DNA from 2 places in the Allobosea sp. BIWAKO-01 genome. Region 2 is predicted to be linked to the other one. Evidence: predicted binding sites of a transcription regulator. Region 2 holds the regulator's gene; the other holds the start of a gene.
What was found. The regulator PhoB, encoded in region 2, activates phosphate uptake and scavenging genes when phosphate is short. The targets are predictions, from matches to a motif close to TGTCATNNANCTGTCAT.
Positions count from the first base shown of each region.

Region 1: BIWAKO_RS24045 (RNA degradosome polyphosphate kinase) is a predicted target of PhoB. The motif match lies at 3,322-3,338, and genes of this name have one in related genera.

Region 1 covers NZ_BCQA01000001.1:5,130,751-5,135,941, reverse strand. Annotated here, with positions in the region: gene ppx (exopolyphosphatase) at 1-1,047, opposite strand, end outside; gene BIWAKO_RS24045 (RNA degradosome polyphosphate kinase) at 1,055-3,250, opposite strand; gene BIWAKO_RS24040 (acyl-CoA desaturase) at 3,516-4,757, shown strand; gene BIWAKO_RS24035 (gamma-glutamylcyclotransferase family protein) at 4,767-5,126, opposite strand; gene BIWAKO_RS24030 (P-loop NTPase family protein) at 5,181-5,191, opposite strand, start outside.
Region 2 covers NZ_BCQA01000001.1:1,664,277-1,669,467, reverse strand. Annotated here, with positions in the region: gene pstC (phosphate ABC transporter permease subunit PstC) at 1-566, shown strand, start outside; gene pstA (phosphate ABC transporter permease PstA) at 580-1,467, shown strand; gene pstB (phosphate ABC transporter ATP-binding protein PstB) at 1,512-2,312, shown strand; gene phoU (phosphate signaling complex protein PhoU) at 2,361-3,080, shown strand; gene phoB (phosphate regulon transcriptional regulator PhoB) at 3,114-3,812, shown strand; gene BIWAKO_RS07670 (YnfA family protein) at 3,917-4,237, opposite strand; gene BIWAKO_RS07665 (TIGR03862 family flavoprotein) at 4,312-5,191, shown strand, end outside.

The DNA.
Region 1 (5,191 bases), 3.5 Mb from region 2:
GTCCTCGTGCAGGCCAGCGCTGACGAAGAGCTTTGCGACCCAGGCAATCAGGTCGGCCGCGTGACGCGGATCGCGAGCCCGGAGCTGGTTGTAGTCCTGCGCGCCCTGCAGCAGCGGGTCGATCATGCGCTCCTCCTCGGGAAGCTGCTCGTGCAGCAATCCCTCACGGACGCCATTGGCCGAAATCACCACCGAACGCGGGCGGCCACGTTTGATCAACTGGTCGAGTACCAATGCGCCATAGGCCAGGAGCGGCCGGCGCGCCGAGGACACTGCTTCGATCGATTCCAGCACCGCGCTATCGGCCCGCTCGACCAGCTTGGCGAATTCGGTCACGTCCCGCGCCGGCACGGTGTAGGCGTGCATCACGCTGAGCGGATAGACCGACTGGCGCTGATGCAACGTCGCGAGGGCACGCCAGGTGCCACCGACCGCGTAGAAATCGCGTCCGCGCATCGCGGCGAGTTGCGGCAGGTTGTCGAGCGCTTCGCGGACGATCTTCTCGGCGAGCTTGACCGACCCTTTCGAGCGGTCGAGCAGCGCCAGCACGCCGATCGGCAGGCTGGCCCCCTCGCCCACTCGGTCGTTGTCGACGGCGGCAAGCTCGAGCGAGCCGCCGCCAAGGTCGCCGACGACGCCACGCGGTGCGTCGAAGCCTGAGATCACGCCGAGAGCCGACAAATAGGCTTCGCGCCCCCCGGAGATCAGCTCGATCGGCTGGCCGATCGCCCGTTCAGCGAGCGCGATGAACGCAGGTCCATTGGCCGCGTCGCGTGCCGCAGCGGTCGCGATGACACGGATATCGCGGACATGCATCGCGTCACAGAGAATGCGGAAGCGCACGAGCGCGCCCAGCGCCTTCTCGATGGCGTCATCGGCGAGCCGGCCGGTGGTCGCGACCTGACGGCCGAGACCGGCCATCTCCTTCTCATTGAAGACCTGCGCCGGCGAACGCGACAGCATCTCGTAGACGACGAGACGCACCGAGTTCGAGCCGATATCGACGATGGCGAGCGTCTCGCCGAGGCTCAGCCGCCCCGGGATCAACGCCGGGTCAAGCCTTTCTGCCGGTCCGGCGCGCAAGGCTGCGGGGGCTTGAATTGGAGAGCGATTTTCCACGTCCGGACAAACTCGGATTGGTCATGAAATATTTGTGGGCGTTGAACGACTCGTCGCTCGGCGGCGGGACAATGCGTCTTGAGCCACCATCGGGCAAGATGGTCCAGCTTTGCTCGTTGTCGAGGAAATTCGCCAGCATGATCTGCTCCAGCAATTGCTGGTGCACCGTCGGATTCTGGATCGGGGTTAACGCCTCGACGCGCCGATCGAGATTCCGCGGCATCAGGTCGGCCGAGGAAATATAGAGCTTTGCCTTGGCTGAGGGCAGGCCGAAGCCGGCGCCGAAGGCATAGATCCGGGTGTGCTCGAGGAAGCGTCCGACAATCGACTTGACCCGGATGTTCTCCGACAGCCCGGGAATTCCGGGTCTCAGGCAGCAGATGCCGCGCACGACGAAGTCGATCTCCACACCGGCCTGGCTCGCATCATAGAGCGCGTCGATGATCTCGGGGTCGACCAGCGAGTTGCACTTGCCCCAGATCGCGCCCTTGCGGCCTGCCTTCACATGCGCAATCTCCTCGGCAATGTCGGACAGCAGGCGCTGTTTCAGCCCCACCGGCGAGACGGACATCTTTTCGAGCTCGGCCGGCTCGGCATAGCCGGTGATGAAGTTGAAGACGCGCGCGACGTCCTGCCCCATCACCGGATCGGCGGTGAAGAAGGAGACGTCGGTGTAGATGCGCGCCGTGATCGGGTGATAATTGCCGGTCGCGATATGGCAGTAGCTGACGAGTTGGCCGGCCTCGCGCCGCACCACCATCGAGAGCTTGGCGTGGGTCTTCAGCTCGATGAAGCCATAGACGACCTGCACGCCCGCGCGCTCCAGATCCTTGGCCCAGCGAATATTCGCCTCCTCGTCGAAGCGCGCCTTGAGCTCGACCAGGGCCGTCACCGACTTGCCCGCTTCGGCCGCCTCGGCCAGCGCCCTGACGATCGGCGAGTTCGATGAGGTGCGATAGAGCGTCTGCTTGATGGCGACCACGTTGGGGTCATGCGCCGCCTGCTGCAGGAACTGCACGACGACGTCGAAGCTCTCATAGGGGTGGTGGACGATCAGGTCCTTCTGGCGGATCGCGGCGAAGCAATCGCCGCCATGCTCGCGAATGCGCTCGGGGAAGCGGGCGTTGTACGGCTTGAACTTGAGGTCCGGCCGGTCGACGCCAACCAGCTGGGACAGCTCGTTCAGCCCGATCATACCATCGACCTGGACGATCTCGTCGGGATCGACCTTCAGCTCGCGCACGATCAGCCGGTGCAGATGCGGCGGCATGCCGTCGCTGACCTCGAGACGGATGACGACGCCACGACGGCGCTGCTTCAGCATCGTCTCGAAGACGCGCACCAGATCCTCGGCCTCCTCCTCGATGTCGAGGTCGGAGTCGCGAATGACGCGAAACGAGCCGGTTCCCTTGACGTCGTAGCCGGGGAAGAGCTTGCCGATGAAGAGCGAGACCGTGTCTTCCAGCGTGATGAAGCGGTGCACGCCGTCGCGTGCGAGATCGGGCAGCTCGATGAAGCGGTCGATCTTCCCGGGAACCCGGATCAGCGCGTCGAGCTGCCGGCCGTCGCTGATCCGCTCCAGCGCCAATGCCAGCGTGAATCCGAGATTGGGGATGAAGGGGAAGGGATGCGCCGGGTCGATCGCCAATGGCGTCAGCACGGGGAAGACGAGATGGAGGAAATGGTCCTCGAGCCAGGTGCGGTGCTGCGCACCGATGTCCTTCGGACCCAGCAGCACGATGCGGTTATCGTCCAGCTCGCGCTTGAGCTCGACCCAGCGCGCCTGCTGGTCGGCGGTAAGATCGGCCGTCGCCTTGGCGATCTCGATCAGCTGCTCGGCCGGGGTCAGCCCATCCTGGCTGGGCGTGACGACACCCGCCTTGAGCTGCTCGCGCAGGCCGGAGACGCGGACCATGAAGAACTCGTCGAGATTATTGGCCGAGATCGAGAGGAAGCGGAGCTGCTCCAGCAGAGGATGGTTGCGGTTCGACGCCTCCTCCATGACCCGACGGTTGAACTTCAGCCAGGACAGCTCGCGATTGACGAAGCGGGCCGGCGAATGGCGCAGACCGACGGGACTGACCGCAGGCGCGATGTCCGCAGCCTTCACGTTTGTCGGTTCGATATTCATAAGTTTCGCCCTCATCTCGAACGCAAGCCGGGCCGAGATCGCCCGCCTGTCAAACCTGAAGCCATCCTAGCGTGACGCTTCGATGACGGGCGAGTGCTATTCCTGCGTTGCCTCAAACCAATTGCCTTCCCATGCTGCTTCCTTTGCCATGCTGCGGCGAGTGGCCTACTTGCGCGGCGCCCGCTCGTCCTGTTTGGTGCCGCCGGACATGCGGCCCATGCTGCACCGAAGCGGCGGATCCGCGCGAACTCCACAGAGAGCATTCTTGAGCGACAGCACTGCCCCTCACGATGATGGCGACATCGTCTACCCATCCGCCGTTCCCTTCGTGCTGGCGCATCTCGCCTGTTTCGGAGCGCTCTGGAGCGGTGTGACCTGGACCTCGGTCTGGCTCGCGATCGGGCTGTACTGGTTGCGGATGTTCGCGGTCACCGGTGGCTATCACCGGTATTTCTCACACCGCTCCTACAAGACCAGCCGCTTCGGGCAGTTCCTGCTCGCGCTGCTGGCCCAATCGACGGCGCAGAAGAGCGTGCTCTGGTGGGCCTCCAAGCACCGTCACCATCATCGCTATGCCGATACCGAGCATGACGTGCATTCGCCGGTCATGACATCCTTCGCCTATTCGCATGTCGGCTGGATCTTCAGCCGGGATCACAGCACCTTCGACGATTCAACGATTCAGGACCTGACGAAGTTCCCCGAATTGCGCCTGCTGCACCGTTTCGAGCTGGCGCCCGCGATCCTGCTCGCCGGCCTCTGCTTCGCGATCGACGGCTGGGCCGGCCTGATCGTTGGCTTCTTCTGGTCGACGGTTGCGGTCTATCACGCGACATTCTGCATCAACTCGCTCGCGCATGTGCATGGCGACAAGGACTATTTGACCGGCGACGAAAGCCGCAACAACTGGTGGCTGGCGATCATCACCATGGGCGAAGGCTGGCACAACAACCACCACGCCTATCAGTACAGCGTGCGTCAGGGCTTTCGCTGGTGGCAGTGGGACCCGACCTATTACGTGATCCTCGGTCTCTCGAAGATCGGCGCGGTCTGGGACCTGAAGGCGCCGCCGCAGGCCGTCGTCGATCGTTCGCAGGCCCTGCCGCCACGCGTCATCGAACGCTCGGCCGAGCGGCTTGCGGCTTCGGTGCCGCTGGACCGCGTCGTCAGCGCCTTCCGGGAAGCCTATGCGGCGAGCCCTGCCCTGTCGGAGCTGCACCTGCCGACGATGACGCTCGCCGATTTGCGCGATGCGCTCGCCGAACTGCAGCAGCGTGCGGGTGACCGGCTGGCCGAAATGCAGCAGCAGGCCCAGGACGCCGTGGCGCAATGGCATCTGCCGGTCCTGCCGAGCCGCGAGGAGCTCAGCGAGAAGGCGGCCGCGATGTTCGTGCGGACCCCCTCGCTCGACGCGATCGCAGCCCGTGCACATGAACTTCTGATCGAGGCCATGCATGCACGCCTCGTTGGGCCGCCGGTCAAGTCGGCTTCGGAAGGCGCGGCCTGATCGTTCGGTTCAGGACGCGTCCGCAGCCCGGACATAGACGAACGCCTCGGTCCCGGATCTAAGCCGCACCGCAATCCGGCGATAATCCGAGACCTCGTAGGAATCGGCCGCGGCGAGCTCCGCGGCCGTGATGCTGAAGACGGTTCCGGCCACTTCGTCGGCAGGATTGCCGGACCGGGTCACGATCGGATGATGCGTCTCGCCGCTGGTGGCGATCACCTCCGGATCGGTGATCTCGACCATAGTGCGGGCGAAGCCGACAAGGGCGTCGTCACTGCCTTCGAGCTTTCGGCCGAATGTGGCGAGCTGGACGTTCCTCTGGCGCAATGTGCCGTACGAAAACAGCCGGATCTCGCGCCTCTCGGCCATGCCGCTCTCCCCCCAACCTGCCTGGCTGGCAATCTAGCTTGCTGCGTCGCCTGTTCAGTTCGCAT
Region 2 (5,191 bases):
ACGGCATGTGGGGCCTCTTCGTCTTCGTGCCGCTCTTTGCGGCCTATGTGCAGATCCCGGTCTCGAACATCGTCGAAGGCATTCCGCTGGTCGGCACCGTGCTATATTCGCGCTCGCCCTCGGGTCTCGGCATCCTGACGGCCGGCATCATCCTCGCCTTCATGATCATCCCCTTCATCGCTTCGATCACCCGCGACATGCTGGAGCAGATCCCGTCCGTGCTGCGTGAGAGCGCCTATGGCATTGGCGCCACGACCTGGGAGGTCGTGCGCCATGTGCTGGTGCCGCAGGCCGGCGTCTCGATCATCGGCGCCATCATGCTCGGTCTTGGCCGCGCGCTTGGCGAGACCATGGCGGTGACCTTCGTTGTCGGCAATGCCAACCGGCTTTCCGCCTCGATCATGGATCCCGGCTCGACCATTGCCTCGCGCATCGCCAACGAATTCAACGAGGCGATGGGCCTGCAGCTCAACGCGCTGATCGCGCTCGGCTGCATCCTCTTCTTCGTCACCTTCGTCGTCCTCGTGATCGCGCGCATCCTTGTCGCGCGCGTCAAGTCCTTCTGAGCGGAGCCTGGCCATGAACAGCGCCGTCACCCCGCCCGCAACGACGCCTCATCAGGTCTGGGGCCGCGTCCGTCCTGCGCGCCGCACCGCGGACCGGGCGATGAAGATCATCGCCACCAGCTTCACTCTTCTCGCCATCTTCGTGCTGTTCTGGATTCTCGGCATGCTGCTCGTGAAGGGAATCGGCGGGCTCTCCGTCGCGACCTTCACCCAGGTCACGCCCGGTCCCGGCAGCGAGGGGGGCGGCCTTGCCAACGCCATTGTCGGCTCGATCGTGCTGACCTTCCTCGGCATCGCCGTGGCGACCCCGGTGGGCGTGCTCGCCGGCACCTATCTTGCCGAGTATGGCAAGGGCTCGAAGCTCGCGGACCTGATCCGTTTCATCAACGACATCCTGCTCTCGGCACCGTCGATCCTGATCGGCCTCTTCGTCTACGTCGTCCTGGTCGAGCCGTTCCGCGGCTATTCCGGCTGGGCCGGCGGCGTGGCGCTGGGCATCATCGCGATCCCGGTGATCGTGCGCACCACCGAGGACATGCTGCGCCTCGTGCCGAGCTCGTTGCGCGAAGCCGGTGCTGCGCTCGGCGCCCCGCCTTCGGTCGTCATCACCAGCGTGACCTGGCGGGCGGCGAAATCCGGCATGGTCACCGGCATCCTGCTGGCCCTGGCGCGCATCGCCGGCGAGACGGCGCCGCTGATCTTCACCGCCCTGAACAACAATTTCTGGTTCTCGCCCAGCCTCGTCGGCGGCGTCTCCAACCTGCCGGTGACGATCTACCAGTTCGCCTCCGCCCCCTATGAGAACTGGCAGCAGCTCGCCTGGGCCGGTTCGCTGATCATCACCGTCTCGATCCTGTGCCTCTCGCTTATCGCCCGCCGCATCGTGCGGGGCGGCAAATGAACGGCCTTAAACCCTCGTCGCGTTCGATCTGAAGGAACAAGTCGATGCTTTCGACGCTGGAACTGAGCCCGCAAGCGCTTGATGCCGAGGCCCCCGTCCGGATCGCGGTCAAGAACCTCGATTTCTACTACGGTGAGCACAAGGCGCTGAAGAACATCAATCTCGACTTCCGGGACCGCCATGTCACGGCCCTGATCGGACCGTCGGGCTGCGGCAAGTCGACCCTGCTGCGCATCTTCAACCGGATCTACTCGCTTTATCCCGAGCAGCGCGCCACCGGCGAGATCCTGCTCGACGGCCGCAACGTCATCAGCAACGATATCGATGTGAACGAGCTGCGCTCGCGCGTCGGCATGGTGTTCCAGAAGCCAACGCCCTTCCCGATGTCGATCTACGACAATGTCGCATTCGGCATCCGCCTCTACGAGAAGCCGCCGAAATCCGAGCTCGATGATCGCGTCGAAGGGGCTCTGCGCCGCTCCGCGCTCTGGGACGAGGTCAAGGACAAGCTGAAGACCTCCGGCATGGGCCTGTCCGGCGGCCAGCAGCAGCGCCTCTGCATTGCGCGCACCATTGCCCAGAAGCCGGAAGTCATCCTGTTCGATGAGCCGACCTCGGCACTCGATCCGATCTCGACCGGCAAGATCGAGGACCTGCTCGAGCAGCTCAAGACCGACTTCACCATCGTCATCGTCACCCACAACATGCAGCAGGCGGCGCGCATCTCGCAGTACACCGCCTTCATGTATCTCGGCGAGGTGATCGAATTCGACGCCACCAACACCATCTTCATGAACCCGCACAAGAAGCAGACGCAGGATTACGTCACCGGCCGCTTCGGCTGAACCGGCGCCCAGCCTTCCAACTGCTTTGCCGACAAAGGATACGCCGCGATGACTGATCACATCGTCCGCTCTTATGATGCCGATCTCGAGGGGATCCGCCGCAGCCTGGCCGAGATGGGGGGCATGTCGGAGCGCATGCTCGGCGATTCGACGGTCGCCCTGGTGCGCCGGGATACCGGGCTGGCACAGAAGGTCATCAGCGCCGACCAGCGCCTCGACAATCTGCAGCGCGAGGTCGAGGAGAAGGCGGTGCTCACCATCGCCCGGCGCCAGCCGCTCGCCAACGATCTGCGCGAGCTGATCTCGGCCATCCGCATCGCCGCCGATATCGAGCGCGTCGGCGATCTCGCCAAGAACATCGCCAAGCGCGCAGTCGCCATCTCCGGCCAGTTCCAGCCGCCGTCGCGCGCGGTCGTCGGCCTCGAGCATATGAGCCGCCTGGTTCAGGCCCAGCTCAAGGACGTGCTCGACGCTTACGCCGTCAGCAACGAGCAGAAGGCCATGGAGGTCTGGCGCCGCGACGACGAGATCGACGCGCTCTATACCTCGCTCTTCCGCGAGCTGCTTACCTATATGATGGAAGACCCGCGCAACATCACCTTCTGCACGCATCTCCTGTTCTGCGCCAAGAATGTCGAGCGCATCGGCGACCACACCACCAACATCGCCGAGACGATCCACTATCTCGTTACGGGCGAAGCCTTGGACGCAGCCCGTCCGAAGCTCGACACGACCAATATCCTTCTGGACGCCGCCACCGGTGAGTGACCGGCGCCCGACACCTTTGGGACCGAGTGAGACATGCCTGCACGCATCCTGATCGTTGAGGACGAAGAGCCGCTGACCCTGCTGCTGCGCTACAATCTCGAGGCCGAAGGCTTCGAGGTCGATAGCGTCGCGCGGGGCGACGATGCCGAGCTGCATCTGCGCGATCATACGCCGGACCTCGTGCTGCTCGACTGGATGCTGCCGGGTCTTTCCGGCATCGAGCTCTGCCGGCGGCTGCGGACTCGTCGCGATACCGAGCGGGTGCCGATCATCATGCTCACCGCCCGCGGCGAGGAGACCGAGCGTGTGCGCGGCCTCGCCACCGGGGCCGACGACTATGTCGTCAAGCCGTTCTCGCTGCCCGAGCTGATCGCTCGCATCCAGGCGCTGCTGCGCCGCGCCAAGCCGGGTCATGTCGCCGGCCTGCTGGCTGCCGGCGATCTCGAGCTCGACCGCACCACCCGCCGTGTCCGCCGCTCAGGGAGCGAGCTGCATCTCGGCCCGACCGAGTTCCGCCTGCTCGAGTTCCTGATGCAGGCGCCGGGGCGGGTCTATTCCCGGGCCCAGCTGCTCGACGCGGTCTGGGGCCGCGACGTCTATATCGACGAACGCACCGTCGACGTCCATGTTGGCCGGCTGCGCAAGGCGATCACCCCTGACAACGCCAAGGATCCGCTGCGGACCGTTCGCGGTGCCGGCTACGCCTTCGACGAGACCTTTGCGCGGAGCTGAGACTTGGATCATCGGGTCGGATATCGAATCCGGTCCGATGATCTGATTTTCTATGGCTGCATAGGCTTTCCAGAAAACCGCAATCCACTTTTCGGGCCGATGCCCTAGCGCGGCCCTGCGATGATGATCGCGGCGCCGGCGAGGCAGATCAGCCCGCCGGCAATGTCCCAGCGGTCGGGGCGAAAGCCTTCCACGGCCCAGAGCCAGACGAGCGAACTGACGATGTAAACGCCGCCATAGGCGGCATAGGCCCGTCCGGCGGCTTCGCTCTCCGCCAGGGTCAATAACCAGGCGAACAGGGCGAGCGACACCAGTCCGGGCACGAGCCACCAGACCGGCTTGCCGAGCCGGAGCCAGCCCCAGAACGCGAAACAGCCGGCGATTTCGAGAATGGCTGCGCCGAGATAGGCGGCGATGGTCGGCATGGTTCGTCCCTGTCGGTCGCCCTTGAGGGCGGATCACCCTTGACCGCAGGGCGCGCTGACGGCAAGCCAGACCGATGCCAGCACACCACATTGCCATCATCGGAGCAGGACCCTCCGGGCTGATCGCGGCAGAGCGCCTCGCGGCAGCCGGGGACACCGTCACGATCTACGATCGCATGCCCTCGCCGGCCCGCAAATTCCTGCTGGCCGGGCGCGGCGGATTGAACCTTACCCATTCCGAGCCGCTCGACCGCTTCCTGCCCCGCTATCGCGATGCGCAAGCCTGGCTGGAGCCAGCCATTCGCGCCTTCCCGCCACGAGCCCTGCGCGACTGGGCCGATGCGCTCGGGCAGGATACGTTTGTCGGCAGCAGCGGGCGCGTCTTCCCGCGCGCCATGAAGGCCTCGCCCTTGCTGCGGGCATGGCTGCGCCGGCTCGAAGGACTCGGTGTCAGCTTCGCGCCTGGTCATCGCTGGACCGGCTGGAGCGAGGCGGGTGCTCTGACGTTCCGGAGCCGCGATGGTGCCGATGTCGAGGCGCAGCCGGACGCGACGCTGCTCGCGCTCGGCGGCGCGAGCTGGCCACGGCTGGGTTCGGATGGTGGCTGGGCACCCTTGCTGGCGGCGCGCGGGGTTGCGATTGCGCCGCTGCGCCCGGCCAATGGCGGCTTCACGGTCGATTGGTCCCAGACCATGCGAGAGCGTTTTGCTGGAGTACCGTTGAAGCGCATCGTCCTGAGCTTCGGCGGCCAATCCGTGCCCGGCGAGGCGATGATCGATGCGTCGGGTCTGGAAGGCGGCGCGGTCTATGCACTTTCTGCCCCGATCCGCGAGACGATCCTGCGCGAGGGCAGGGCGGTCATCACCATCGATCTGCGGCCCGATCACGAGGCAGCGCTGCTGGTCCAGCGCCTCGCGCATCGTCGCAAAGGCGTGACGCTGAGCAATCATCTGC